One region of the Corynebacterium diphtheriae genome, then DNA from elsewhere that is predicted to be linked to it. Evidence: predicted binding sites of a transcription regulator. Region 1 holds the regulator's gene; each other region holds the start of a gene.

The links. The regulator LexA, encoded in region 1, represses DNA repair genes until DNA is damaged. The targets are predictions, from matches to a motif close to CGAACANNTGTTCG.
Region 2: the regulator LexA is predicted to act here: its motif matches at 5,344-5,357, upstream of AT687_RS02645 (error-prone DNA polymerase).
Region 3: the regulator LexA is predicted to act here: its motif matches at 2,491-2,504, upstream of AT687_RS01650 (HNH endonuclease signature motif containing protein).
Region 4: the regulator LexA is predicted to act here: its motif matches at 3,025-3,038, upstream of AT687_RS07860 (SAV_6107 family HEPN domain-containing protein).

Annotation. Positions count from the first base shown of each region.
Region 1 is NZ_LN831026.1:1,435,375-1,442,786, forward strand. Features, by position in the region: gene AT687_RS06965 (hypothetical protein) at 1-136, opposite strand, end outside; gene hrpA (ATP-dependent RNA helicase HrpA) at 273-4,217, shown strand; gene nrdR (transcriptional regulator NrdR) at 4,280-4,735, opposite strand; gene AT687_RS06980 (hypothetical protein) at 4,833-5,168, opposite strand; gene lexA (transcriptional repressor LexA) at 5,508-6,221, shown strand; gene AT687_RS06990 (DeoR/GlpR family DNA-binding transcription regulator) at 6,543-7,319, shown strand.
Region 2 is NZ_LN831026.1:523,353-530,764, reverse strand. Features, by position in the region: gene AT687_RS02660 (metal ABC transporter substrate-binding protein) at 1-312, opposite strand, end outside; gene AT687_RS02655 (PH domain-containing protein) at 380-1,720, opposite strand; gene AT687_RS02650 (PH domain-containing protein) at 1,717-2,166, opposite strand; gene AT687_RS02645 (error-prone DNA polymerase) at 2,207-5,326, opposite strand; gene AT687_RS02640 (MetQ/NlpA family ABC transporter substrate-binding protein) at 5,544-6,416, shown strand; gene AT687_RS02635 (MetQ/NlpA family ABC transporter substrate-binding protein) at 6,590-7,412, shown strand, end outside.
Region 3 is NZ_LN831026.1:327,743-335,154, forward strand. Features, by position in the region: gene ccsB (c-type cytochrome biogenesis protein CcsB) at 1-763, shown strand, start outside; gene AT687_RS01630 (ArsR/SmtB family transcription factor) at 760-1,029, opposite strand; gene AT687_RS01635 (hypothetical protein) at 1,069-1,257, opposite strand; gene AT687_RS01640 (DUF4229 domain-containing protein) at 1,256-1,597, shown strand; gene AT687_RS01645 (1,4-dihydroxy-2-naphthoate polyprenyltransferase) at 1,572-2,435, opposite strand; gene AT687_RS01650 (HNH endonuclease signature motif containing protein) at 2,577-3,686, shown strand; gene menE (o-succinylbenzoate--CoA ligase) at 3,646-4,755, opposite strand; gene AT687_RS01660 (1,4-dihydroxy-2-naphthoyl-CoA synthase) at 4,766-5,632, opposite strand; gene AT687_RS01665 (o-succinylbenzoate synthase) at 5,637-6,599, shown strand; gene menD (2-succinyl-5-enolpyruvyl-6-hydroxy-3-cyclohexene-1-carboxylic-acid synthase) at 6,583-7,412, shown strand, end outside.
Region 4 is NZ_LN831026.1:1,632,172-1,639,583, reverse strand. Features, by position in the region: gene AT687_RS07880 (alpha-(1->6)-mannopyranosyltransferase A) at 1-19, opposite strand, end outside; gene AT687_RS07875 (polyprenyl synthetase family protein) at 41-1,216, opposite strand; gene metF (methylenetetrahydrofolate reductase [NAD(P)H]) at 1,371-2,354, shown strand; gene AT687_RS07865 (GNAT family N-acetyltransferase) at 2,351-2,929, opposite strand; gene AT687_RS07860 (SAV_6107 family HEPN domain-containing protein) at 3,122-3,547, shown strand; gene AT687_RS07855 (DUF3040 domain-containing protein) at 3,668-4,060, shown strand; gene AT687_RS07850 (IS110 family RNA-guided transposase) at 4,278-5,486, opposite strand; gene mraZ (division/cell wall cluster transcriptional repressor MraZ) at 6,296-6,727, shown strand; gene rsmH (16S rRNA (cytosine(1402)-N(4))-methyltransferase RsmH) at 6,910-7,412, shown strand, end outside.

The DNA.
Region 1 (7,412 bases):
AATAACTACCTAGCGGCGAACTGGTGGGGTATCCATCAGCTGGGACGTTAAAACCACGATCTTCTGGATGGGAAGTAGAAGGGTAAGGTTCGTACTCATTATCTTGAGGGTCAAAAGGATTCCGAGGGGTGGTCATGTCACTCCTAGCGTGAGGCTCTGAAATTATTCAATACAGGCCCGACCTTACTGGAACAGTTTTTCGTACTCCAGTAACTAGCCCCAATTGTTGCATTACTGTTACTCCCCATCGAGCACTAAACTGTGTGTTCATTATGGGCAAACGGAATCTAAAGCACTCTAACCGACGCGTAAAACCAACGACTCAAGATTCACCAGAAGTTAAAGAGTTAAAAGCATCATGCATGTCCCAATTATCAGGTTTGGGACTTGCCCTCCACCGGTCTTTTGAGCGCCGTATCACTAAAGCGCACAGCACGAGGGCTTTAGAAGCTATTGCACAGGACCTCGCAACAGCGCTTAACTCAATTGAAAAACGACGCAGCAGTATCCCAGTTATCTCCTATCCGGACAATCTCCCAGTTAGTTCACAACGGGACGAAATCGCTGCCGCTATCCAAGAAAACCAAGTTGTCATCATCGCTGGCGAAACAGGTTCCGGTAAAACTACTCAGATTCCTAAAATATGTCTTGATTTGGGACGTGGAATTACTGGCTTAATTGGGCACACGCAGCCACGTCGATTAGCCGCACGAACGGTTGCCGAACGTATTGCAGACGAATTAGATCAGCCAATCGGTGAATCTGTTGGTTACGCGATTCGCTTCGACGATCGTGTCTCCCCCAGTACGTCTATCAAGCTCATGACAGACGGTATTTTACTGGCAGAAATGCAACGTGATCGTTACCTCAATGCTTACGACACAATCATCATTGACGAGGCACACGAGCGAAGCCTGAATATCGATTTCATCCTTGGATATCTCAAACAGCTACTTCCTAAGCGTCCAGATCTAAAAGTCATCATCACATCGGCAACCATTGATCCTGAACGATTCGCGCACCATTTTTCGGACGAAAATGGTACACCAGCCCCCATTATTGAAGTGTCTGGGCGAACCTACCCAGTGGAGGTACTTTATCGCCCCCTCGAGCTTGAAGATGGTACGTCGCTTATCGACGTCGACCCCATCGACGGCCTAATCAGCGCCATTAAGGAGCTTATGAGCTACGGTGACGGTGACATCCTCTGTTTCTTTGCCGGCGAATCAGATATTCGTGACGCCATGGAAGCTATAAAAGAGCAACGATGGCGTAATGTTGAAGTCACACCGCTATTTGGTCGACTGTCTAACCAAGAACAACATAAAGTGTTTACATCACATACTGGCCGCCGAATTGTTCTTGCAACAAATATTGCTGAAACATCACTGACTGTCCCCGGTATTCACTTTGTTGTCGATCTAGGTACAGCACGCATATCTCGGTATTCCAGTCGTACAAAAGTACAACGATTACCCATCGAACCGATTTCCCAAGCCAGCGCTCGTCAACGTTCCGGCCGCTGTGGACGTGTCGCCGATGGCATTGCGATTCGGTTGTACTCCGAAGAGGACTTTCTCTCACGCCCTGAATTCACCGATCCAGAAATTCTGAGAACGAATTTGGCCAACGTGATTCTGCAGATGGCCTCACTACGCCTAGGCCATATCGACGATTTCCCCTTCATCCAAGCGCCCGATACCAAGTCGATCCGTGACGGAATACTGTTGTTGCACGAACTTGGTGCATTAACCACAACGGATACGCGGACTGATCTTCCACGGTTAACAACAATCGGCACGACACTTGCCAGAATTCCGCTCGATCCACGACTAGGCAGAATGCTCATCGAAGCAGAACGTCTAGGCTGCCTCGCCCATGTCATGGTGGTAGTAGCTGCGCTGTCGATTCAAGACGTGCGCGAGCGGCCTCTTGACTATCAGGCGCAAGCAGATCAACTCCACGCTCGATTCAAAGATCCTCAAAGCGACTTTTCCAGCTATCTCAAATTATGGGCGTACATCAATCAGCGTCGCGATGAATTGTCAGGAAACGCATTTAAAAAGGTGATGCAACAAGAGTTCCTTCACTATATGCGGATTCGTGAATGGTTTGATCTCGTTCGCCAACTAAAATCCATAGGTGAACAAGTCGGCTGGAAATCGTTTGAACGGTCGGACGCAACCGACAACGATTGCATTCACCAAGCTCTCTTAGCGGGGCTTTTGTCCCATATCGGCATCAAAGAAGGCGATTCCCGAGAATTTGTAGGCGCCCGCAATACGCGTTTTATGGTCTTCCCTGGTTCAAGTCTTGCGAAGAAACCTCCACAATTCGTTATGGCTGGAGAGCTTGTCGAAACGTCAAGACTGTGGGCACGCGACGTCGCCGCAATAGATCCACGTTGGGTCGAGCCTCTGGCACAAAACTTGCTCAAACACCAATATTCGGAGCCACATTGGTCTCTCAAACGTGGTGCAGCGATGGTTTACCAGCGTTCAACGCTCTATGGAGTGCCGATCGTTGTCGACCGACTGATCAATCTAGCTACCATCGATGCCATTGGCGCACGCGAGATCTTCATCCGTGAAGCTTTAATTAATGGGCAATGGACTACCCATCACAGCTTTTTCAAAAACAATATGCAGAAACTAGAAGCTGCAAATACCTTGGAGGAAAAAGCAAGGCGACGCGATATCGTAGTAACCGAAGATACCCTGTACGAGTTTTACAATGATCGGCTCCCACAATCTGTCGTTTCCACCCGAGCGTTTGATCATTGGTGGAAGAAAACCCGCACACAGACACCTGATTTACTCGATTTTGATCCTGACAAACTTATTTCTGATAGCGCTGAAGAAGTTAATGCAGAACGGTATCCAGATAGTTGGTACGACAACGGTGTAGAGCTAGAACTCCGTTATCGTTTTGAACCTGGCCATCCTGACGACGGAGTTACAGTCAACGTTCCAGTTCCATATCTTGCGTCACTTGAGGAAAGTGGTTTCGAATGGCTTGTTCCCGGTTTTATCCAAGAGCTGCTGACTGCTTCTTTAAAAACACTTCCAAAACATCTACGAAAAAAAATTGTTCCTGCTCCGAACTATGCGAATCTGATTCAGCCACGGATTTCGTTCCGAAAAGGACCGCTTACTCAGGCTATAACGAATGCGCTCAAAGACGCCGGAATTACGGGGATCGAAGCAGAGGACTTTGATTTATCAGCGCTTCCAGATCATTTACGGATTACATTCGCAGCAATAGACAAACATGGAAAGGTAATCGACAAAGATAAGAACCTTGCGCGTCTTAAAACACGTCAAAAAAATAAAATTCGTGCGTCTGCTCTCAAAATCGGAAAAGCAGTCCACCAAAGCGCCGTCACAACTTGGACATCCTCAACTCTAGGAAAGATTCCTGAAGAAGTTTCCACAAAAGTAGACGGCCAACTCATAAAGACTTATCCCGCCTTAGTAATAGGAGAACAAGGATTCTCAGTCGAGGCCAAACCTACCCGCGCCGAAGCTGACGCGTCCATGCTGACGGCAACGTTAGCGATGCTGATGAAGGCATCAAATATTAACACCCAAAAAATGCTTAATGGGTTGCCTCTTCAACAACGTGTTGCAGTTGAGAACTATCCCCACGGCAGCAGCAATGGATTAGTACAAGATGTCAAAGCTGCGGTGATCCGGGACCTACTCATCGAACGCGGCGGACCAGTACGTTCACCAGAAGAATTTGATGTTCTTAAAAAGGAAATTACCCCCAAAGTGCCGGGGCTGACGCGTCAAGCGGTCGTGCAATTAGCCCCTTCTATCAATTGTTATCTCAAAACTAGAGACGAAGTTGCGCACTGGGAAGGTGACGCCATTGATGATATTAGTAGGCAATTAGATTTCCTGCTCCCCCCATTTGCAGTATCACATCATGGAATTCGTCATCTCGCGCGATTACCGCGGCTTTGTGAAGCTATAACCATTCGGCTGGATTCAATGAGCCGAGATTCTTATAAGGATGCGGAGCTACAACTGGTTATTAATAGACTCGAAAATGCCCTCTATGCGAAGGCCAATCGTGGTGGAATTCCAAAATCGAAAATCAACGATATTGCGTGGAAAATTCAAGAGTTACGGGTTAGTCTTTTTGCCCAGAGACTAGGTACTGCAGAAAAAGTATCGGAACGAAAGATCCATAAGCTCATTGAAGCTCTTTAATAAGCAGTGGTTCCTACTGCTTATAGAGCAGAGAGTAGGAACCACTGCTTATTTTCTTGAGGCTAATTCGACCTATCCCGCCGTCGCATCAACCGAATCTCAGATTCGAAATCATCAGCGCTTTCAAACGATTTATATACTGATGCAAACCGCAGATAAGCTACTTCATCTAGTTCCCGCAGTGGCTCCAAAATGGCAAGACCTATCTCGTTAGCGTGAATCTGTGAGCTGCCATGCAAACGAACTCGCTCTTCTACTTGTTGCGCAAGCCGTTTCAATGCATCATCACTTACATCTCGGCCTTGGCATGCACGACGGACACCTACGATAACCTTTTCCCTACTAAAAGGCTCGGTAAGCCCATTGCGTTTGACCACTAAGAGTTGTGCTTTTTCAACTGTAGTAAACCGGTTCTTACACTGTGTACATTCGCGACGTCTTCTAATTGCCGAACCTGAATCAATCACACGAGAGTCGATCACACGAGACTGATCATTATGACAAAAAGGACAGTACACGACACAACCCCGCTTATTCCTCGTTACTAAAACAGACTCTCACATCTTATAGCGTGCCCCGAAATAGCGCGGAAATCTACTACAGCGCAATCTTTCATTACTTTGCTACCGCGCCTGAGCCCACACTAACCATCTCCTCAGGATGCATCATCCCATCTACCGCAATAAAAGAAGTAGCAACAATTAGACCTAACAATGCACCGATTAGGGCATTACGAACCTTATGCCCAAAGCTCTGCGATACTTCCTCATTCAAATGAGGTTTGCTTTCTTGCCCTTCCCCATAAGGACCTGCATGACTTAAAGTTCGAACACTTTGTTCACTTACAGTTGGAGTAAACGCTGAAATATCCCACATTTCCGAGGCAGGACCAACCTCAACACGACGTCCATCATGTGATTTCGACGCTGGTAAAACATAAGAAATAGACATACTTCCCTCACATCTTTCAATTTGAACAATCGCCTACGCTACAAACAACCCGCTACATCAGAAACATCTTATCGACAACCTGTTCGATTTTACTACATGCTCGATAATACTCGTTCGAACAAACTTGTCAACATCTTAAGAATATTTCGAACAAATGTGTAGGATTTTTTCGAAATGCGGTAATATTTTCAGTAGCCCAATGAAACGTGGCAGGCGATTATCACCTCTACGTTGCCCGATCATCCCCCTGATCATTATGGCAGTCCTTTCGAACACTGCCGATACGTTATTCGCAAACAAATCACAACAAATCACGATTACTTTGAGGAAATAATTCTTATGCCAGTGAAGGATTCATCTTCTAACAAGAAGAACCAAATAGGAAAACTTTCCGAACGACAACGTCGAATTTTAGAAGTCATCACCGACGCAGTTTCGCTCCGTGGCTACCCCCCGAGCATTAGAGAAATTGGTGATGCTGCAGGCTTGCAATCCACGTCATCCGTCGCGTATCAACTTAAAGAGCTGGAAAAGAAGGGCTACCTTCGCAGAGACCCTAATAAGCCACGCGCAGTTGATGTTCGTGCGCTTCCCGATCCGATCCCTTCAAAGCCTGGCCGTAAACCAGGGCCTAAAAAGTCTTCGGTTGCTGTCAGTCCCGATCCTGCGGAAACTTCGCCCACCAGCTTTGTACCAATAGTTGGGTCCATTGCAGCGGGCAATCCAATTCTCGCCGAAGAGAACGTAGACGGTTACTTCCCCTTCCCTTCCGAAATCGTCGGAGACGGTGATCTTTTTATGCTCCAAGTAGAGGGTGAATCTATGCGTGATGCGGGGATCCTACATCACGACTGGGTTGTCGTCCGTTCCCAGCCCGTTGCAGAACAAGGGGAATTTGTCGCCGCGCTTATTGAAGGTGAAGCAACGGTAAAAGAATTCCACTCAGATTCGTCTGGCGTGTGGCTTTTACCCCACAACGACGCATTTGATCCCATTCCGGCTGAACACGCAGAAATTATGGGCAAAGTGGTTTCTATCCTCCGAAAGCTCTAATCCATCCTCCGGTGAGGAACCCTAACCCCCTGTATATTGATCTGAGATATAAGGGGGTTTACACATTACGCACCCCCGAAGAGGCCTAGAATTCGGTTTTCCGTATAAGATCACACTTTTTTATTTTTCTTGAATCAAACGCTGTTTACGTTAGTTTTTACCTCTAATTCGTTTGTTTCGTGTCCGATTGTGGGAATTTTCTTTACTCTAGATCGCACGTTTTTGGTTTTTGCATGAAAAGATAGAAGGAGGATAAATACAAAACCAAAAGTCCTCAATCTCGGCTTTGCCCGATCTATTGATCCACGAAAGGTCAAACCAATGTATTCCGAGGAGCGCCGCAGGCAAATTGCCTCTTTGACTGCAGTTGAAGGCCGCGTCAACGTAACAGAGCTAGCAGCACGCTTCGACGTGACAGCAGAGACTATCCGTAGGGATTTAGCAGTCCTAGATAGAGAAGGAGTGGTCCACCGAGTACACGGTGGGGCTGTCGCGAACCAAACATTTCAAACTGCCGAATTTAGCTTGGATACGCGATCACGCTCTGCGTCTGGTGCTAAAAATTCCATCGCGCACGCAGCCCTTAGTTATCTTCCTGAAGCTCAGGGAGGTCTGTTTCTTGACGCTGGAACGACCACCGCTGCATTAGCCGAACTCCTAGCAGCCCAACCATTTGCAAAACACTGGTCCATCGTTACCAATAGTTTGTCAATCGCACTTACCTTGGCGAATTCCGGCCTTGACGAAATCCAACTCCTCGGTGGCAGTGTCAGGGCCATTACCCAAGCCGTCGTTGGCGATACTGCTCTTCGTACTTTGGCGCTCATGCGAGCCGATGTTGCCTTCATCGGTACAAACGCATTGACAATCGATCACGGACTATCGACTGCAGATTCACAAGAGGCTGCTATTAAGTCTGCAATGATTACTAATGCACATAAAGTTGTTGTTTTGTGCGATTCGACCAAAATGGGCACTGATTACTTGGTAAGTTTCGGATCTATTTCTGATATTGATGTCATCATCACTGACGCTAATGCCCCTGAGAGCTTTGTGAAAGCACTGCGCGACCGTGATGTGGAAGTCATTATCGCCTAACTTCAATCTTTCAAGTTTTCTCATCATAATTAATGAAGTGGGGCGGGAAGATCTTTTGTTCTTCCCGCCCCACTTCATTAACGTTGCTCGAGC
Region 2 (7,412 bases), 910 kb from region 1:
CACGGCGTCGTCAAGGAAGTGTTCTAGGTCGACACCGTTTTTCAGCAAAATATCGGCTTTGGATAGCGCATCCATTTGCTCGCGAGTCATCTCGTGATCGTGGGCGGAGGCGTTGGGTGCGAGCAGGCATGTGAGGTCGACGTCAGCGTCGATTTGTTTGACATAGTCGCAGATTTGGGTCGTGGTGGCGATAACTCCAAGTTTGGAGTCGTCGGCCTTCGTGCTTGTCGACGCCCCCTGGCCGCCCGAACAACCAACGAGGAGGGAGGAGATAACGATTCCTCCCACAACACCACCAACGATTTTACGCATGATACTTCTCCTGTTTGACAAACTTGTTCACCAAGGACGGTAACATCTTTGTTCACAAGTAACAAGATTAATTGTTCAGCATATTGAATTTACGATCCCCCATGAGGGTAAGCAGCTTCGAAGCATCGTCACAATCCAAATCTCTAGCACTCATAGCTACCGGACCATGCACCAAATCCAAACGCACTGTGCGCAATCTCGTCCAACGTTGAATCGGCCCTTCAACACACGTCAGCTCCTGGACATGACTACGCTGCACCAGCGCAGCCCGGCGCGACACCACACCCCACCGAACGACCACAATGTCGCCCAGTAGTTCCACAACTTGGGAGGAAACGTCGATAGGCGAAACCCACCGCGCACGCCGCGGACTTGAAAAGGCCGCGTCCTTCGGCGACTCGGGGTCAACCGTGACCCCTTTTAGCATCGCCACCAACGCCATCGCCTGCGCTTTCGACCCCACTGGCAACAACACCGAGGTCCCCGCCTTTTTATCTCCTACCCCATAACCTGCAACTGTCACCGTTACTTTCCACCAACCACACAAACGCCACAACACCGGCTGCGACATACGCACAGCATGGATACGTCGCAATGGAATCGACTGCTTACGGCGATCCGCCAAACCATATTCCACATGAATCGTTGGCTCCGAATCACTGTCAGCGCTGCCCTCGTCAACCAGATCCCCACCAAACGACTGGCCTAATCGCAGCGTAAACCGCCAACCTGTATCAATAACATTCCACACCGATGGCCCAACACCCACCAGCATTGGGATCGCCACCGCTGCCCCACCTGGCACAAACCACAGACCAATAAAAGCAGCCATCCACACGCCATGTGTCAACGCTGTTGCCAATAAAATGCGTTCTACTGGAACAACTAGATCATTTTTCGTGGATTCTATCTCCCCTTCTATAAGGAATCGTCGAATCTTTCCAGCACGATCCCTAGAGACATACCCAATAGTCAGAACTGAATCATTGCCGCCCGCTGTCTCGATACGTACCTCAGCAACCCGAAAAATTCGTGCAAGAACTGATTCCACAATGTCAACCGCCTGGATGCGATCTCGCCGCGCGCTACGCACTGACCGATTGATCACACCTTTAGCAACGATAACTTCGGTGTCAGTAATGCTGTATCCAATACTGCGCCACCACACGCCCGAAATTGCCCAAACGACCAGGAAAGAAACGACGATTCCTCCCAACAACCACCAAAGATATTTCTGGTGCTGCAGCACAGTTATGACTTCGTCTTTATCCACATTGAGGGCAATGACAACAAAGAGAGCAAAAATGCTGTGCCAAAATTGCAGTAAGGGGGTGAGCCTATGAACACGATGCATAGAGGAGACGTCGATACGCTGCTCGTGCAACGCGGTTTGTTCGATCGCACTCATAGCCCGCTAAGCCTCTCGCGCGCTTTATCGGTTAGTCGCTGACGCAACGCATACGCGTCCGCGACCGGAAGACCCGCGATGCTGGCATCGCTTGTCGACGATGCCGTGTGGATCTCTACTTCTGCAAGACCACAACGCCTCGCAATAGGCCCTTCTTGAACGTCCACGAACTGCAAACGCCCATAAGGAACCACGGTGAGAGTTCGCCACAATTTACCCTTCGTAATCAGCAGTTCGTCGGGATCTTCGCGCCACCCTATCCTGCGCACCTGTGCTGGAATCAGCCATACAGCCCACGCCAAAATCGCCACCCACACCCCTGTGACGATCCACATCCATGACCACAAAAAGACAGCGGACGCAGCGCTTCCTAGTATCGTCACAACGAGAAAAGGCACCACTGCCCAATATCGAGCTTTCACCAGCTTTGGCGACACCGCATTCATTGTGCTACCCATAAGCATCATATTTTCACAATAAAAACTCCTAGCGGAAGTCTCGTGACCCAGCACTCATCATCTCCGCGAAAGGCAACTCCTCCACGCGATCAGCCGTCACCGACGCCACCCCATCCGCATTGTGCACCACCCCACGAACAAGTACCGCCCGCGCCACTTTTACAGCACGGCTCCGCTTCCACAAGCCAACTGAGACGACCACATTGGCCAAACCTGTCTCATCTTCTAATCCCAAAAATGTGACACCCGCAGCCGTCTGCGGACGCTGCCGGTGTGTAACTACTCCCGCGAGAAGGATCCGACGAGCATTCTCACAGTTCAGCAATTCCGATGCGGGTATCACACCACGAAGTTCTAACTGACGACGCAACAACGCCACTGGATTCTCACTGCTCACCCCCGTCATCGCAATATCTGCCACTATCAGCTCAAACGCATTCATCCCAGGTAATGAGGGGGCAGATACCATCGACAACCCCGGCAACATAGCAGCCTTCTCTGTTGCCGCCACCCCCGCCTGCCACAACGCTTGTCGACGCCCCACCCCTAGCGTTTCCAATGCTCCAGATCGCGCCAATGCTTCAATCACAGCTACCCCCAATCCTGCCCTGCGCGACAAATCAGCAATGTCCCGATAAGGCGCATGGGCCACGATTGCCTCTGCCTCTGTTTTCCCTACTCCTTTAATCATGTTCAGTCCTAAGCGAATAGCCCCGTTTTCTACGGTGGCTTCTACCTGAGATTTATTGATGTTGTGGGAAAGAATCGTCAATTCCTTCCTACGAGCATCGGCTAATAACGACTGTGGCGAGTAAAAGCCCATCGGTTGAGCACGAAGCAGTCCCACATAAAATTCGGCGGGATGATGGTATTTAAACCATGCGGAGAAATACACTAGCGAGGCAAAAGATTGCGAGTGGGATTCCGGAAATCCGTAGGCGGCAAAGGCAACGATTTTGTTCCATAAGATGCCTGCAATATCGCCTGTAATGTTGTTTCTTCGTAGTCCCGCAAAGAATCGCCGTTTCATTCTGTTCATCGTGTCAACGGATCGCCGAGAGCCCATCGCACGGCGCAGTTCGTCGGCTTCACCACCACTAAAACCTGCAGCGTCGACAGCTATGTGCATGAGTTGTTCTTGAAAAAGCGGAACTCCAAGGGTTTTGCGCAGGCTGCGTTCGAGAATCGGATGCTCGTAGGTGACTGCTTCGAGACCATTTCGTCTGCGGATGTAGGGGTGAACGGATCCGCCTTGGATGGGACCTGGGCGCACGAGGGCTACTTCGACAACGAGGTCGAAGAATTCCCTGGGCCGAAGCCTAGGCAGTGTGGCTAGTTGTGCTCTGGATTCGACTTGGAATACTCCGACGGCATCACCGTTGCTGAGCATGGTGTAGATTTCGGGTTCGGCAAGGTCGAGTTCCCAGAGGTTAATGGTCGTTCCGGTGGTTTCCGCAACAAGGTCGATCATGTGATGGAGCGCTTCGAGCATGCCGAGTCCGAGTAGATCAAATTTGACGAGCCCTGCACTCGCGCAGCTTTCTTTGTCCCATTGGACGACACTGCGGCCGTGTTTTCTAGCCCATTCCGTGGGAACAACTTCTGCGATGGGTCGGTCGCAGATCACCATTCCTCCCGCGTGGATTCCTAGGTGCCGAGGTTGCCCTTTGAGTTGTTCTGCAAGGAATCGCACTGCGTTGGGCGCTTCGTCGGGGTTAGTGGACCAGGCGTCGGCGCTGGCGTTGGGGTAGCCAAGGGCGCGGGCGGCGTCGCGAAGCGCTGATTTAGTGCGGTAGGTGATCACATTGGCTACTTGAGCTGCGTTATCGCGACCATAGGTGTCGTACACGTAGGCGATGACGGCGTCGCGACGCCCCGATTCAATGTCAATATCAATATCTGGGGGACCTTCGCGATCACGGGAGAGAAATCGTTCGAAGAGTAAACCGGTGCTGATCGGTTCAACATTAGTGATGCCAAGGACAAAACAGACGACAGAGTTGGCCGCAGACCCCCTACCCTGGCACAAGATGTTGTTTGTGTGGCAGAAGCTTACGATGTCGTCGACGATGAGGAAGTATCCAGGAAATCCTAGTTCTTTAATAACAGCTAACTCGTGGTGAATTTGAGCCCGCGCCCGGTTTTTAACGTCTTCGCTTCGCCCACGGTAGCGTGCGTCGAAACGCGCGTTCACCAGCCCAGTAAGGTGAGCCATCTCATCGGGGACAGGCCAGCGTGGAAGGTTCGGCGCCACTAAATCGAGCGCAAAGGCACAGTCACGGGCCACCTCAACAGAAGCGTCGAGCAGTTGCTTATCGACGCTTCCCGCCAACTCATCCCCGCCTCGCATCCATGTGCTTCCCATCGGGTGCAGACGCGGTGTAGCTTGTGGCAATGATTCCCGCTGCGCTAAGGCTTGTTTCGCCCCAGCGACGCGCGCGGATACTCGATCGACTGCGCTCGGCACTGCGCTCGCGATCGCGATAAATCCGTAGCGTTGCCGAATGCTATCAAGTAGTTCGTGGTGATCTACGTCCTCGGGTCGCATGGTCACGCCGTATTCCAAAACCACGGTGTCGGGATCGAATATTTCTAGCAGTGATTCGTCAGTGCACCATGAATGGTTGAGAAGGAATCGGCAATTCTTTCCCATACTTTCAACAATCTCAGCCAGTGGCGGGTAGATAGTGACATCTTTACTACCCCGCATCCGCGCTTGGGTTATGAGGCGGGATAAGCTGGTATAGCCTTCCACTCCACGTGCTAAAACAGTCAAAATTCGATCAGGGGCAAGAGTTAGTTCTGCACCAAAGACCGTGGGCAAACCACTAGTGGCCGCAGCCTCGGCAAATTCCATTGCCCCATAAAAACCGTCACGGTCGATAAGCGCTAAGGCACTCATGCCTTGCTGGCATGCCGCAGCAACCATGTCTTGTGGTGAATTAGCACCATGGAGGAAATGGTAATAACTCGCTGCATGGAGTTCAGCGAATGGTTGCGATGAATAATATCGAATCTTTTCACTACCACTCCCACTACCCCCGACATCCGCCAGTTTGAGCTCTTGGGGATATGTTCCCGATAAAACACCTTCTAATTGCGACCATTTGAGAGGTTTTCCATTGACGCCAGATACCCAATCCACCATCCTAGAACTACCACATTCACACACATGTTCACATATATATGAATAAAAAAGTAGACAAAGCTGTACATTTTTTCCGAACTGGGCTACGCTCGCTAATCACACGCAGACGCCGCCTCCACTTAGCGCTACATGCAGGGCATACGCAGCATGTCTACGCACAAGGAGGCGTCGAAACGCATGAAACTTTTACATAAACCTCATAACAGAAAGACAAATCATGAAACTCCGCCGCAGCGTCGCTTTAGTCTCCGCCTCTCTTATCGCAGCAACCGGACTTGTTGCTTGCTCCAACTCCTCCGATAGCTCCGATCAGGCAACCGTTAAGATCGGCACCACCGACGGCTCCAAAAAGTCATGGAAGGTATTCGAGGACAAAGCCAAAGAAGCCGGCATCAAGCTCGACATTAAAAACTTCTCCGATTACTCCACCCCTAACGACGCCCTCGCACAAGACCAGCTCGACGTTAACCTCTTCCAGCACCTCAAATTCCTCGCCGAGTACAACGTCGGAAAGAATGCTGACCTCACCCCAGTAGGCGCTACCGAGATCGTTCCACTCGCACTGTTCTGGAAAGACCACACCTCTCTCGACGGCATCGAAGGCAAATCCGTAGCCATCCCTAACGACCCCTCCAACCAAGGCCGCGCTATCAACGTCCTCGTCCAAGCCAAGCTCATCACCCTGAAAAAAGAAGGCCTGATCACCCCAGCACCTAGCGACGTCGACGAGGCAAAATCTAAGGTCAAGCTCACCCCTGTTGATGCAGCTCAGACCACCACCGCCTACGGCGAAGGCACCCCAGCCATCATCAACAACTCCTTCCTCGACCGTGCCGGCATCGACCCTAAACTCTCCGTATTCCAGGATGACCCCAACTCCGCCGAAGCAGAGCCATACATCAACGCCTTCGTAACCAAAGCCGAAGACAAAGACGACGCCAACATCGCAAAACTCGTTGAAATCTGGCACTCCAAGGAAGTTCAAGACGCTGTAGCCGAAGACTCCAAGGGAACCTCCGTCCCAGTCCAGCGCACCGCCGAAGAGCTCAAAAAGATCCTCGATCGCCTCGAAGCAGACCAAAAGAAGTAACCCTTTACATCACATCAAGCCCCGTAACCTCCGCGCGAGGTTCGCGGGGCTTGGCCCCTTAAATAAGGACACGAAAAACGCCACATCGCTTCCCCACTAGACCGAGCTGTACATAATGCGGCTTTCTGCGATAGGCTGCCTGTGCGTTAACGAAAATAGAAAAGAGTTTTCCCATGAACTTCACGAAATTCCGGACAGCATTGTCGATTCTTTCCGTAAGTGTCGTTGCAGCGACCGGTTTGGTTGCATGCTCGGGCGGGTCTTCCGATGCCAACACCATCAAAATTGGTACTACGGACTCTACAAAGAAGGCGTGGGATGTATGGAAAGACAAGGCGAAGGAACAGGGCATCGACTTGGAGGTCGTGGACTTTTCTGATTTCTCCACGCCGAACCAGGCACTGTCGCAAAACCGACTCGATGTGAACTTGTTCCAGCATTTGAAATTCCTTGCGGAATATAACGTGAAGTCCAAGTCCGATTTGGTCCCCGTGGGATCGACGGAGATCATTCCGTTGGCGTTGTTCTGGAAGGGTCACGATTCTCTTGACGGTATTGAGGGGGAATCGGTGGCGATCCCTAACGATCCCACGAACCAAGCTCGTGCCATCAATGTTCTAGTGGCCAACAAACTGATCACGCTAAAGACCCCTGGGATGAGTACTCCTACCCCAGCGGACGTCGATACGGCGAAGTCGAAGATCACGCTCACGCCTGTTGAGGCGGCGTCGGCGCCTGCAGCATATGGTGAGGGCAAGCCAGCAATTATTAACAACACGTTCTTGGAGCGGTCCGGCATTGATGCTAAGACTGCGATTATCCAAGATGATCCAGCATCTACTGAGGCCGAGCCTTACATTAACGTCATGGTAACCACCAAGGAGAACAAAGATAATCCTCAGTGGGCTCAGCTCATTGAGTTGTGGCATACCGATGAGGTGCAAAAAGCTCTCGCGGAGGATTCTAAAGGTACCTCTGTGGAAGTAAAGCGTCGCC
Region 3 (7,412 bases), 1.1 Mb from region 1:
CCTAGAGCCCTCCACGGCATCGGCGGATAAGTTCGCTGGTATGACGCAGATGATTGCGTGGCTTGGTGTTTTTGTCCACATTGCTTCCGTGGTGTTGCGTGGTTTGTCGGCGAGCCGATTCCCTTTCGGAAACCTCTATGAGTACATCTTGGTGATCAGCGTGTTTGCCGTTGCTGTGGCTGCTGGTTTCTTGCAGCGCCATGAGCTTCGGGTTATGTGGCCGTGGGTGCTTACCCCAGTGTTGGCCTTGTTGTTTTACGGCGGTACTAAGCTGTATGCGGATTCCGCTCCGGTGGTTCCTGCTTTGCAGTCCTTCTGGTTCCCGATTCACGTATCGACGGTTTCCATTGGCGCGTCGATTGGTTTGATTTCTGGGGTGGCGTCCTTGTTGTATCTGCTGCGTATGAGCAAGAACAAGCGTCTTACGGCTTTAACGTCGCCGTTGCCTTCTGCTAAGACGTTGGATGCGATTGCTTACCGTACGGCCATTGTGACTGTGCCAGTTTTTGGTTTGGGTATTGTTCTTGGTGCTATTTGGGCGGAGAGTGCGTGGGGTCGTTTCTGGGGTTGGGACCCTAAGGAGACTGTCGCGTTTATTACTTGGATTTTGTATGCGGCTTATCTGCATGCTCGTGCTACCGCAGGGTGGCGTGACACCAAGGCCGCATGGATCAATATCGTGGCATTGTTAACCATGGTGTTTAACTTGTTCTTTATTAATATTGTGGTGTCAGGCCTGCACTCTTATGCTGGCCTGAATTAGAGCGTCCGGATGAGCTCGTGTACGCGGGCGAACTCGTCGTTGACTATCTCGTAATATGCCCATTTGCCACGTTTGTGGCGGGTGACGAGGTTGGCATCGGCGAGTTTTTTCATGTGGTGTGTGACCGTGGGCGCCGAGACGGCAAGTGCCTCTGAGAGATCGACACAGCAGAGTCGTTCGGGATTTTCTGCTACCAAGTAAAGCAGTTGGAGGCGCGTTGGATCTGAGAGCACCTTAAAAAGGGCGGCCGCCTTAACGGATTGCATACATGAACTATATAGGCAAGGTTAGGCTAAGTAAAACGGCTATTCTTGCTCTTTATCTCGTTTTCTTTTCTTGTATTGTTCGAGCTCGAGCTTCCACAGGAAATCCTCATCATCGTCAGGCCCTTTGATTTGTGGCGGTTCGGGGGATTTCCAGGTTTTGGGCCCGAAAGCTTTCCATAGCAGTACGATTGCTGCGATAAGAACAAGGAGAATAATGAGTCGGCCCATGGTTTCCTTTTCCGGTAGGGTCTTGTGGGTGGATGAAATAAAAAAGCCTGTCATAGACCCTACCGTGAAGTCTGAGGCACGAAAGGCTGTAGTCGTTTATGGTCTTGCACGGTTTATTCTCTTTGTTGTGCTTACCGCGGTTATTCAATTAATGGCGGTGGCTATTCAGGCGCCTGTGCCACTGTTGATTTCGGCTACGTTAGCACTGATCGTTGCTATGCCGCTATCTGTTTTCCTTTTTAAGGGTGTTCGGGTTCGCGCCACTCAGGCTGTGGCTTTGTGGAGTGAGCAGCGCAAGGCGGAAAAGGATTGGGTTAAGCGAGAATTATCAAACCGATAGTGGTCAGTAGTGACCATGCCAGCATGGCTTTTCCGGTGGTGCCAAGGACGGGGATGAGATCCTTTCCTGTGGCACCATTTTTTACGGGCTGTGCAGCTTTGACCGCTAGGGGGAGTGCGAGTAAACCTAGCGATCCCCAAGAGAAAAACGATATGGAAGCGAGAAACGGCAAGGTGATGAGCACGTAATACAGAATGCGGGTTGTGGGATCGCCGAGTCGGACGGCAAGGGTGATCTTGCCGGATTCTTTGTCTGTGGGGATATCGCGCAGGTTGTTTACTAGGTTTACTCCTGCGGACATTGCGCCGATCGCAACCGAGCAGGCGAATCCTGTGTATGTGACGTGCCCAAGCTGGGTGAATTGTGTGCCCATGATTGCGACTAGGCCGAAGAAAATGAAGACGGCAACCTCGCCAAGTCCGCGGTATCCGTATGGATTTTTTCCGCCGGTGTAGAACCATGCTCCCGCGACGCATAGGAGGCCGATTGCTATGAGCCACCATGCGCTGGTGAGGGATAGGGCAATTCCTGCGATGCCGGCGAATCCGAAGGCGATAAATGCTGCGCGTTTTACTGCTGCCGGCTCGGCAAGTCCGGATCCGGTGAGGCGGAGGGGACCGGTGCGGTCGTCATCCGTGCCGCGGATGCCGTCGGAGTAATCGTTGGCGTAGTTGACCCCGATGATGAGGGCCCAGGCCACGATGAGTGCGAGTAAGGCTTTCCACCATACGATTCCGGCCCCGGCTGCACCGGTTCCCACGATGACGGGCGCGAAGGCGTTTGCCCAAGTGTGTGGGCGAGCGCCTTCTTTCCAATCGGCAAAGGTTGCTTGAGACATGTTGTCTATTCTTCCATTGCGTTTCTTGTGTGGTTAATTTATAGTTGGATAGTAACGAACAATTGTTCGAACCCGCAAGTGGGGGTAGATGTTAGGGCCGGGTGCTATGGTGCCTGTATATAGTGATTTTAAGGGGGAAATATGGCTTTTTATCGTTGTTGCGATATTGGGGACGAGTTCGCTTGTGAAGAAATATTGCTCAATCAGTTCGAATATCAAAGATGGCTTCGTGTGCAACCTCATCCAGACGATGATGTCACTGCTTATTGCTCAGCGTTGGGTGCGCGCATTGATAAAACGGAGCACTTTGTACTCCGGCGTATCGACGCAATCTCTACACTGCTAGAGCTTAAAGGGCTGCATAAGCTGTTTCTTCAGTTGTGGCATCTTGATATGCCGCGCCTGATGGCCATTGCTCAGGCATTAGGCGGGGTACGCAAGGAACACTGGCCAGATATTGATGCGGTATTGGTCAAGATGTTGACTCCTACTCGTGATCGGCAACATTTGCCCGGTCCGAGAAGGATTGTCAATGTGATCCGCCAGCTCCTTGTAGAGCTGGAGCAGGCCCACGTAGTAGAGGAAAAAGAAGTGCGTGCGATGTTTTATGACGCAGGCACGGGCAAAACTGGATTAGATATTGTGCTTTCGGATGCTTCTGCTGAGGTGATTCGTGAAAGTATCGCGGAGACAAAGCGGGTGCATTCCTGCGATGATGAAGCTGCGCTGGTCATTTTGGCTACGGGTGGCGGTGTCCGCATTAAGTTATTCCAGCCAAAGATGAGTGACGCGGTTTATACCCTTAGTGGTGCTCGCGTGCCCGATTCCATTGCGGTGGGGCTTGAAAAGAAATACCACGATATTGATAAAGCGGAGCAAGCATCGACCAACGCCTACGCGTTCCCAGCAACTATGCGTGATTACATCCAAGCACGCGATGGGCATTGTCGGTTCCCAGGTTGTATGGTTCCTGCTTCGCACTGCGATATAGACCATATCGAGGAGTATGACGCAGGAGGAAGGACCACTCCCAACAACGCCCAATGCTTATGCCGGCACCATCACAACCTCAAAACGTCCAAAGCCGTGGATTGTGTCTCCGCGAATGGAATCGCGGTGGACTGGATCATGGCTGATGGCACGGAAGTGACAACAGCTGCAGAGGGGGTGATGTTTGGGCAGAGTTTTGCTCAGCGGGTGGAGGCGCGGACTAAGCGCCGCGATGCGAAATTGAAGTATCGAACATCTTGAGTACTGCTTGGCGGTTTACTTTGCCAGGCCCAATGAGTGGCAACTGGTCTACACGGCGGATGTCTTTGGGCAATTGCCAGCGCGGCAGGTCATCAAGAGCGGTGATGATCTCGGTGGGATGGGCGCTTCCTTCGTATGCGGCTACGATGGCTTGCCCCAAGCGTCGATCTGGTACGCCCACAACGCATACTCCTGAAACACCGCGGACGCTCAGGATTTGCTGTTCGAGAATTTCGGGATGGATTTTTAGTCCACCTGAGTCGATGATCGTATCCACACGTCCAGTAACAGTGAGCACGCCGTCAGTGATTGTGCCGGTGTCGGAGGTGATGAACCAGTCTCCGAATTCTTCACCGTTGCGGTATCCGCGCGCCACCATTGGTCCGCCGAGGTGGATTCGTTCGCCGACAACGCGAACTTTGGCACCGGGGATGGGGCGACCGTTATATACGCAGCCACCGGAAGTTTCGGAGGAACCGTAGGTTGTTACAACGTTGATCCCGAGTTCTTTCGCGGCGCGGAGGTCGTCGGCACGCAAGGGTGCTCCGCCCACAAGGATCGCGGCGAAACGTCGTAACGATTCAATACCTTCGAGGGTGTCCATGGCTTTGAGCAACTGCATGGGGGTCAACGATGTGTAGGTTGTGTCGTCCAAAGTGTTGGCGATGCGTGCGAATTCGGAAATGTTGAACCCGTGGGAGACATCGAGAATAAGGGGGTCGTACCCAGCAATTAGTGATCGAATAAGTACCTGGATTCCGGCAATGTGGTAGCCAGGCATAGCGAGTAGCCACTGTGCTTCTCCGCCGAGGTACTGGTGGGTAGCGTCGGCGGATGAGACAAGGTTGGCGGCGGTTAGAAGTGCGCCTTTGGGTGTGCCTGTGGAGCCGGAGGTGGCTACGACGAGAGCGATGTCGTCGTCGATGGGCTGTCCGGCTTTCAGGGTGCGGCTAAGCAGCTGGTCGTTGGGCGGTACCGGCAGGTAGCAGCGTTCGCCAGCTATCGCGGCCTCGAGCTCATCGAGGATCTCATTGGGATGTGCGGGGACGATGAGGGGTTCGAGGATCATGCTGAAAATTTTAGAAGTAATAAGGGAAGCGTGACCAATCGGGGTCGCGTTTTTCAAGGAAGGAGTCGCGGCCTTCTACGGCCTCGTCGGTCATGTAGGCCAATCGGGTGGCCTCGCCTGCGAAGACTTGCTGTCCCATGAGTCCGTCGTCGGTGAGGTTGAAGGCAAATTTCAGCATGCGTTGCGCGGTAGGGGATTTGCCGTTGATTTCGCGTCCGACCTGGATGGCTTCGTCTTCGAGATCGGCATGGTCAACGACGATGTTGACGGCACCCATCCGTTGCATAGTTTCGGCATCGTAGGTGCGGCCTAGGAAGAAAATTTCGCGGGCGAATTTCTGGCCCACCATTTTGGCGAGGTACGCGGAGCCATATCCAGCGTCGAAGGATCCGACATCGGCGTCGGTCTGCTTAAATTTGGCGTGTTCGCGAGACGCGATGGTCATGTCGCAAACGACGTGAAGGGAGTGTCCGCCGCCTGCGGCCCAACCGTTGACTACTGCGATGACTACCTTGGGCATGGTGCGAATCAGGCGTTGTACTTCGAGAATGTGGAGGCGGCCGGCTTGTGCGGGGTCGCCTTCGTACTGGTAGCCTGCACGTCCGCGGATGCGTTGGTCGCCGCCGGAGCAAAATGCCCAGCCGCCGTCTTTGGGTGAGGGGCCGTTGCCGGTAAGGAGCACGGTGCCTACGTCGGAGGTTTGGCGGGCGTGATCGAGTGCGCGGTAGAGCTCGTCCACGGTGTGCGGGCGAAAAGCGTTGCGTACTTCGGGGCGGTCGAAGGCGATGCGGACGATGCCTTCTTCGCTGTGGCGGTGGTACGTGATGTCGGTGAGGTTGTCAAAGCCTTCGACTGGCTTCCAAAGTTCTGGATTCATAAGGGTGACTATAGTCGCCCCTATGGACGAAATTCTCGAACGTGCTCATGTGGTTGCTCTCCCCATGCGGGTGAAGTTTCGCGGCATAATGGTCCGCGAGGCGGTGCTTTTCGACGGCCCCAAGGGGTGGGGGGAGTTCTCGCCGTTTGTGGAATACGGTGTGCAGGAAGCGGCGCAGTGGCTGCGGTGCGGTTTGGAGATGGCGTTTCAAGGGCCACCTCCGATGATTCGCGATACCGTGGAGGTCAATGCAACTATTCCAGCGGTTTCTCCAGATCAGGTCCCTGAAATTCTTGCCCGTTACCCGGGGTGCACAACGGTCAAGGTGAAAGTCGCGGAAGGCGATGATGCCGCACGCGTTGCTATGGTGCGGGAGGTGCTGCCTGATGCGCGCATCCGTGTGGACGCCAATCGCGGTTGGACGGTAGATCAGGCCGTGGCGGCGTCGAAACGCTTGGGGGAGCTGGAATACATGGAGCAACCCTGTGCAAGCGTTGCGGAGTTGGCGGAGCTGCGGCGGCGAATTTCGGTGCCGATCGCTGCGGATGAGTCGATTCGTAGGGTCAGTGATCCCTACGAGGTGGCGCGGCTCCATGCGGCGGATGTTGCAGTGGTAAAGGCTGCCCCGCTAGGTGGCCCGCGCAATATTGTGGATATTGCCAAGTTTTATCAGCAGCGCGGCTTGAACCTTACTGTGGCGAGCGCCCTAGACACTGGCGTGGGGATGAATGCCGGTATAGCTGTGGCCGCGGCTATCGACTCCAATCCGGCGGGGCTTGCTACGCAGCGACTTTTCGTCGAGGATGTGACCGAGCCACGTACGATCGTGGACGGTAAGATGTCGGCGGAGATGCTGGCCCCTGATCCGGCGCGCTTGGCGGAATTCGAGGTCACTGGCCCGCGCCGGGATTGGTGGCTGGAGCGGGTTCGGGGCGCGTTAGAATGTCTGCATGACTTCATCCCCTGAGCTTGCCCGCGCAGTCGCAGCGACCCTTGCCCGCCACGTCACTGACGTTGTTATTTGTCCTGGGTCGCGGAATTCTCCGCTGTCTTTGGAACTAATTGCTCGCGATGATATTCGTGTGCACACGCGTATCGATGAACGCTCGGCGGCGTTTTTGGCTCTCGGACTTGCACGTTCTAGCAAGCGTCACGTTGCTGTGGTGACTACCTCTGGTACCGCTGTGGCTAACTGTGCTCCTGCGATGGTTGAGGCGGCGTATTCTCATACTCCGTTGATTATGGTGTCGGCGGATCGTCCTGAGCGCCTGCATGGTACGGGGGCAAATCAGACGATTGAGCAGCGTGGCATTTTTAATGTGGTGGACACGGATCATGTGGTTGATGTTGCTGACCTTAACTCCATTTCCTTTGCGCGCAATGTAATCCATATTAATGTTGCATTGGATGTGCCACTTGTGGATGTGTTGCCTGAAGTAGGTGATCCAGTGGAGTGCGTTCGTGAAGTGATTGAGGTTGATCATGGCGAAGTTGTACTCAATCTAAATCAAAGAATTCTCGTGGTAGCTGGCGATGAGGCGTGGGAAGTTCCTGGATTGGAGGATGTTCCTACGATTGCAGAACCATCGGCTCCGGCGCCGTATCATCCGGTACATCCGCTGGCGGCTCAAATCTTTGCGCACAAGGAAATTAAACCCGAACATATTGTGGTGGTGGGGCACCCTACGCTGCACCGTGCGGTGCTGTCATTGTTGGCCGATGTTCCGGTAACGGTGCTGACTAAGACCGATACAATCACTGGCAATCCCCAAGCGGTAGG
Region 4 (7,412 bases), 200 kb from region 1:
GTTTCTGCAAAAAATCCATAGGTGTGTGATCTCCGGGGAATTAGAAGCTTCTCGACGTAGCCTTGATAGCTAGGTGTTTTAGAAAATCTTGGGCCTCTGCATCAATAACATCATTGCTAATGTGCGCAAGGCCAGAAGTTCGCAAGGTTGCGATGCGCTCTTCCACCGCATCGGCGGCACCAGAGGAGCGAATAATCGAAGCCAATTGTGCAATATCTTCGGCCCCCGACACTGCACCTAAGTCACGACGAATCATTTCCGCCTCGTGGATCGAGCCCGCAGACTCCAAGATTTCTAATGCTTTGGCCACCAATACCGTGCGCTTTCCTTCACGCAAGTCATCGCCAGCTGGCTTACCCGTAACACTTGGGTCACCAAATACACCTAAAAGATCGTCGCGAAGCTGGAACGCCAAGCCGATATCACGGCCATAATTTCGTAGACAATGAACTGTCTGGTCATCAGCGCCCGCCAACGCCGCACCAATGTGAAGAGGGCGCTCAATCGTATAGGCGGCAGTTTTAAAACGATTGACGGTTTCCGCTAGTTCGATGCTCTCGCTACCAGTGGATTCAATGTAAATATCAAGAAGTTGTCCGCCAATAACTTCAGTGCGCATGCCACGCCACGCATTCGAAGCACGACGAATTGCAGCATCACTAAGCCCAGAGTTATGGAACATATCATCTGCCCACACCATCGCAAGATCGCCAACCAAAATTGCGATCGACTCGCCAAAACGTGCGGAATCGCCCAAGCGATGGGATTCTGCATGGGTGCGTTCTGCAACACGGTGCACAGTCGGATTACCACGCCTCGTATCGGAAGCGTCGATAATGTCGTCGTGGATAAGCGCACACGCTTGGATCAGTTCCAGAGAGCCAATTGCTGTGAGTACCGCGCCGGGATCTTCCGTCTTATTAGTTAATCCGCCACTAGCAACAAAACCCGCCCACGCATACGTAGGACGAATCCGTTTTCCACCGCCAAGGACATATTCGACCAGCAGCTCAACCGCATTGCTCACTGGAACACCAATCTTGGCTACCTTGCGTTTACGGCCTTCGAAAAACTCCGCGAGTATTTCTTCTACTGCTGCTGGGACCTCCGAAAACGAAGGCAGTGAGTGATGGCATGCAGAGATACCGGCGGGGTGCGTAGACAACTGGTTCACATTCCTTAAAAACTGTAAATTCGGTGTAGACTTTAAACCCATATTAGAGGGTGGGGGCGCAGCTAAGCCAAGAGCTAAGAAAACTAGGGGACATAGTGGTATCGACGCTGTTCAATAACGGCAACCTACAGTAAAAAATGAATAAAATTCCTCAAGGTGGCAATATTCTTCAATTTTTCCCATAAAATACGCCCGTATGTCTGCACAACCGCTACCTGCTGCGTATCAGCGCACAATCACCGATGTCATTTCCATGCCAACACCGGGCCAGGTTCCGTTTTCTGTAGAGTTTATGCCGCCACGAGATGAGGCAGCAGAAGAGCGACTCTGGAAAGCTGCCGAAGCATTTCACGACTTAGGAGCCTCTTTTGTCTCCGTTACTTATGGTGCAGGCGGATCTAGCCGCGAGCGCACAATGCGTGTCGCGCACAAGCTTTCTCGTCATCCGTTGACCACGCTCGTTCATCTCACGCTTGTGGAACACACCCAAGAAGAATTAGAAGAAATTCTGTGCACTTATGCGTCCCACGGGTTGTCTAACTTACTTGCCTTGCGAGGCGATCCCCCTGGCACTGACCCGATGGCTCCGTGGGTCCCTACCGCAGGCGGCCTAGATTATGCCAAAGATTTGATCGACCTCGTGCGCAAGACTGAGCAGACCTCACACTTTCAGGTAGGAATTGCTAGTTTCCCAGAAGGGCACTACCGAGCGCCTAGCATTGAGGCGGATACGCAATTTACATTGGAAAAGCTGCGAGCTGGCGCAGAGTTTTCGATTACCCAGATGTTTTTTGATGTCGATCACTATTTACGACTGCGAGATCGCTTGGTTAAGGCGGATCCCGAACATGGATCAAAGCCGATCATCCCAGGACTTATGCCCATTACCAGCTTGAGGTCGGTTCGTAGGCAGATGGAATTAGCAGGTGCCACCTTGCCTAAGGCTTTAGAAAAACGGCTTCTCGACGCAGCGCGCGGCGATGAGGAAGCTCATCGCGGCGATATTCGCAAAGTAGGAATCGAAGTCACTACTGAGATGGCACAGCGTCTTATTTCTGAAGGGATCCCAGACATCCATTTCATGACCATGAATTATGTTCGAGCGACCCAAGAAGTACTCCATAATCTCGGCATGGCGCCCGCGTGGGGAACACAGCAAGGCCACGACGCTATTCGCTAATTGCGATGGGCTTTCCGCTGTAGAACGGCGAAGGGGCGACGATCTCCTTCAAACATAAAATTCCGAAGGAGGTCGTCAAAACCACAAGAGCGGTAGAGGTGAAACGCAGCATTTTTTTCGTCAGGTACTTCAGGGGTAGATAGCAGTATTAGCTCATGGCCGCAGTGCTTGATGAGTGCATGGAGTAAGCTTCGGCCGATTCCTTGTCCTTGCGCACGGGGAGATACATGTAATTCTGCAAGCTCGAAATATGGCCTAGCAACAGGGGGACATTTTTGTTCAGCCAAACCACGGTGGATTTGTCGATCCCACCAGTGTTCGGATCGGCCAGTGAAGCCATAACCGATTCCTACGATGCCTTCACCAATTGCTGCAGGATTGTCAGAAGAATCATCAATGGCACACACGGCGACGAAGCCTTGTTCGGTAATGGCATTGCGCCATACTCGAATTCGTGCTGGAGCAATTGTCGGTGAATAACCCATTGCCTCGATATAGAGTCGTACGAAATCAGGGCAATGGTAGCTAAAGGCTGGTCCAGGAACTCGAACGATAGTGATGGCCACGTACACCATCAAACCACACCATTTAGGGGACTGTAGGGATGTTGATTATGTATCTTTTCGGTTTCGCAAGATTTGGTAGCGTTGGATATTTTTACCACCAATTTCGAACAAACGTTCCATGATGGTGGTAGGATGAGCTTTAGATGTTGGAACTGTTTTCTATGGTCGACACAAAGCTTCAAGATGGAAGGGGATATGGTCATGTCGGTCATTATTTCTGCAACAACACGGTTTGCCGGTAAAAGTGGCAAGGGGCATGACTTTTTAGCTAAGGCTGAATTGATGCTCAATGAATCGCGGAAGTGGGAGGCGCAAGGAGATAACGCCTCCGCGTTGGAGTATGCGTACAGGGCGGGGCTGCGTGCCGCGGGGGCGATGGTCGCGTGCAGTCGAATCGCTTCTCGGAAGCGTAAGTCATCTAATGTATGGGATCAGCTTCGGATGATTGGCCCAGAAGGTATTCAATGGGCCGATCGATTTCAAAAGTTTTCGCGCACTCGTTCTCGTGTGGTTAATGGTATAGATCCAGGGGTTTCTGTTGAGGTAGTGCATCGCTTACAGCTCCTCGTAGATGAGTTCATTGATTATCTTTTGACAGGTGAATATCCAGGGCAAGAGGCTGCCTGACCATCTAGGGGTGTTTCGATTCTTGGTTTCTTACCTCGTGGGGAACTTACCTACTAGAGTGAGCGTTAGTACCTAGTAAAGCGGTTTATTTTTACTTGTAACCAAGACTTGGAGGTCACGGTGGCGCTTTCTGATCATGAGCTGCGTGCGCTCAGGGAGATTGAACGATCTCTTTTGGCTGAGGATCCCAAATTTGGCGCCTCTGTTAATGGGGTAGGAGTTAATGGCGGTCTAGGCATCGGAGTTTTGCGCTCTGTGTCCATTATGGTGTTGGGCCTCGTTATGCTGGTTGGTGGAGTGGCTCTTAGTCAGCACACTCTCTGGTTTATTGTATTGGCGATCACAGGATTTATCGTGATGCTAGCGGGAGGTATCTGGTTTGTTCGTGGTTCTAGGGGTGGAGGAGAATTATCTGTTTCGGCTCCGCGAGGATCTAAGAACATGTCGCAGAAAACTAAAGGCGGAATCGCCGACCGGATGGAAGAGAACTTCCGTAAGCGTTTTGAAGGATAAATTCATCGGGTAGCGCGCACCACTCGGGTGCCATCACTGAAAAAGTGATGGCACCCGAGTTTTTTTATGGGGGGTGTTCCTATATAGGTTGTCAACCTCGCGGGTGGAGAAATCGGGGGCGGATTCTCTCTGTGGGGTTGTGTGGACGGGTTTGTTTTCGGGCATGACAGCTAGCCGACTGGGATTTTACCCGGTCGGCTAGCTTTACTCTTAGTGTCTAGGCTGCTAGGTCTTCCTGTGATGGTGCGGGATCGTGGTAGTGCTCGTGGTTGCGCATCATGGCGTAGAGGACGTTGAGTCGTCTGCGGGCTAGTGCTACTACTGCGGCGTTGTGCCTTTTGCCTTCACGGCGCTTTCGTTCATAGAATTGCCGGGAACGCTCGTGGAATCTGATGGATGCAAAAGATGATTGCCATAGGGCGTTCTTTAATTTTTTATTGCCGGCTCGGTTCAGTGAGTTCGACATGATTGAGGTTCCGGACTGATTCGTTCGGGGCGATAAGCCAGCGTAGGAGGCTAGGTGCCCAGCTGACGGAAAGTCGGACATATCGCCCGCGGTCATGAGAATTTGGGCAGCTGTCTTTGGCCCGATTCCCGGCATGGATAGCAGGAATTGGGTGTGGGGGATGTCGTTGATGAGCTCGATGACTTCCTTTTCGATTTGTTGGCGGTGCTCGAGCTTTAAAAGTGCGTCCTTCGCCGACATTGCTACGCCCATTTCGGCATAGTGTGCACCTGCAATAGTGACTGTTTGCTCAGAGATGGCAGCGAATATGGCATCGAGGACAGGTTCGGGATTTCGTGCCTTATATCGTCGAGCAAAGGCGGCTGCCTTGGCCTTACCTAAGCGCTTTATTTTGGTGGGCCCGCCGTAGCGTGCAAGTAGGTGCAGAACCCACTTGCGGTGGATTATCTGGCCGCGAAGGGCTTGTTCGAATTGCGGGTAACAGCCAACTAATGCACTTCGAATCTGATTGATGAGCCTGGTGTAGGAGCGCGCTAAGTCTTCGTCGATGCCGTTGAGGACTTTCAACTGGAGGAAGGCTTCTTCGACGCGGTCGACACTGCGGAGGGATTCCGGAAGGTTCTTTGCAGCGTGGGCGATGATATATGCATCCCGGATATCAGTTTTGGCATTACCAGCGTGGATGCGTGAGAGTTGACGCATAGCCAAACCTGGAAGGTAGCGCACGTCGATTCCGATATCTTGGGCAACTGCGACAGTTAGTCGCCCAATGTTATTGGGCTGGTCCACGACGACAAGGACCTTGTGGTCGTATGCGCTGAACGCTGAAAACAGTGCGCGCAGGGATTGTTCATTTTGATTGATGCGCTTAGATAGCACCTGGGTGCCGTCGATATCTAAGACGCAAGCGTGGTGAAAGTATTTGCAGGCGTCCATGCCGATGACATAGTCGTAGGTCATGTCTGACCTCCTAGCGAATTGAATGAGTATGGGACTTATTTCATCGCTGGTGGTCGGACATACTTCACGCTGGCATCCACATTACTTTGAGACCTCGCACATTGTGTGCGGGTCAGGTTCCTATTAGCAGTTTGGAGTATGTCACTGCCTTCGGCGGCATCACCCCCCCGGATCATTTTCTTAACAGGGACGAAAATAAGCCATACCGAAGCCAGCGACTAGTTCCGCTGCCACAAGGCAGAAGGAACGCAGATAAACATAGCCTGCCCCAGCATGGGGCTAGGAGTACGAATCCTGGGCTCCTTTAAGCGGAACTGCCAACAACGTAATGGGAGGTTCCCCAAAATCTCCCCACTTTTCCCCACATCTACTTTTTAAGAGGCTATCAATGTGTTTGTTGGGGGCTAAGTTATTGATGTTTTGGGTGTTTCTTGGGGTGTGAGGGGGTGTATTTTGGCATAGTTCAATATTTTTTTGGAAGTTTAGGGAGCGTTCCCCATCGTAAAACCTGCAGGTAGTGGAAGTTTTGGTTTGGTAGATTGTTGAGGAATTACAAAATGGTGGTGTAGAAAGTGGGGGAAAGTGGGGTAGAGTGGGCTGCAGTGAAGCGGTGTGGTGTGTTTTAGCTCATGCCGTGATGCGAGGTCGGGTTTTCTTTTTAACCAAAAGGTACTTGGCCGAAAAGGTTCATAACGCGAAGTTTTATCGAACTTTGTGGTGTGAACCGTAGATGGAAAACAGAATTAAATACCACTGCTGATTAACGACGCGGATGGCATGGAGCTGCAAAAGGGAGGTGGCCGTATCCCATGTTTTTGGGTACCTACACCCCCAAGCTTGATGACAAAGGTCGTCTCACTCTTCCAGCGAAATTTCGTGAGGAATTAGCTGGAGGGTTAATGGTTACGAAGGGTCAAGATCATTCGTTAGCTGTATACCCTCGCGAAGAGTTTGCTGCACGGGCTCGGAAAGCTGCTGCTGTGTCAAGGACTAATCCTGAGGCACGAGCCTTTATTCGTAATCTCGCGGCGAGTGCAGACGAACAGCGTCCCGATGGGCAAGGAAGAATCACTCTTTCTGCCGCGCATCGTACGTACGCAGGCTTGTCTAAAGAGTGTGTGGTGATTGGTTCTGTGGACTTTCTAGAGATTTGGGATGCGGCTGCTTGGGCTGCATACCAAGAGGAAACAGAGGCTGCTTTCTCTTCTGCGGAAGGTGAGTTCCTCGGTGATTTCCTTTAAGTCAGTGTGAGTATGCGGAGTATACGCATGAACTCTGACTGGACGCCGTGCTCTGGTGTACTTCCCCGATATCAGAGCATGGAGCGTACCAGTCAGGGCTCTGTGTAGACCCCGCCTTTACTACCTAAAGACCCAACAACATGTGTCTCAGGGCATGTGAATAAGCTCGAGAAAGGGGATAAATGACTCACGGTGAGCCGCAAGAGTTTTCGTTCGATGTTGAGGAAAACCATGGTCACGTCCCAGTTCTTCGAGCCAGAATGGCTGAGCTGATTGCGCCTAAGGTTACAGCGATGGGGTCAGATGCTGTCATTATTGATGGCACTCTTGGCGCTGGTGGGCACAGCAAGTATTTTCTTGAAAGCTTCCCAGAAGCTCGAGTTATAGGCCTCGATCGTGATACTAACTCTTTAGCTTCGGCGCGCGAACGACTAAAAGAATTTGGAGATCGATTCCTCGGTATTCACACCCGTTTCGATCGATTTGCCCCGAAATTAGAGGAACTGGCTCAATCTGGAAACCCCATTGCAGCTACTGCATTGGAGCAAGGTATCAGCGGTGCACTTTTCGACCTCGGGGTTTCATCAATGCAGCTTGATCAAGCAGAGCGAGGATTTGCCTACCGTGTTGATGCGCCACTAGACATGCGCATGGATAACACGATCGGGATCACTGCAGCTGATGT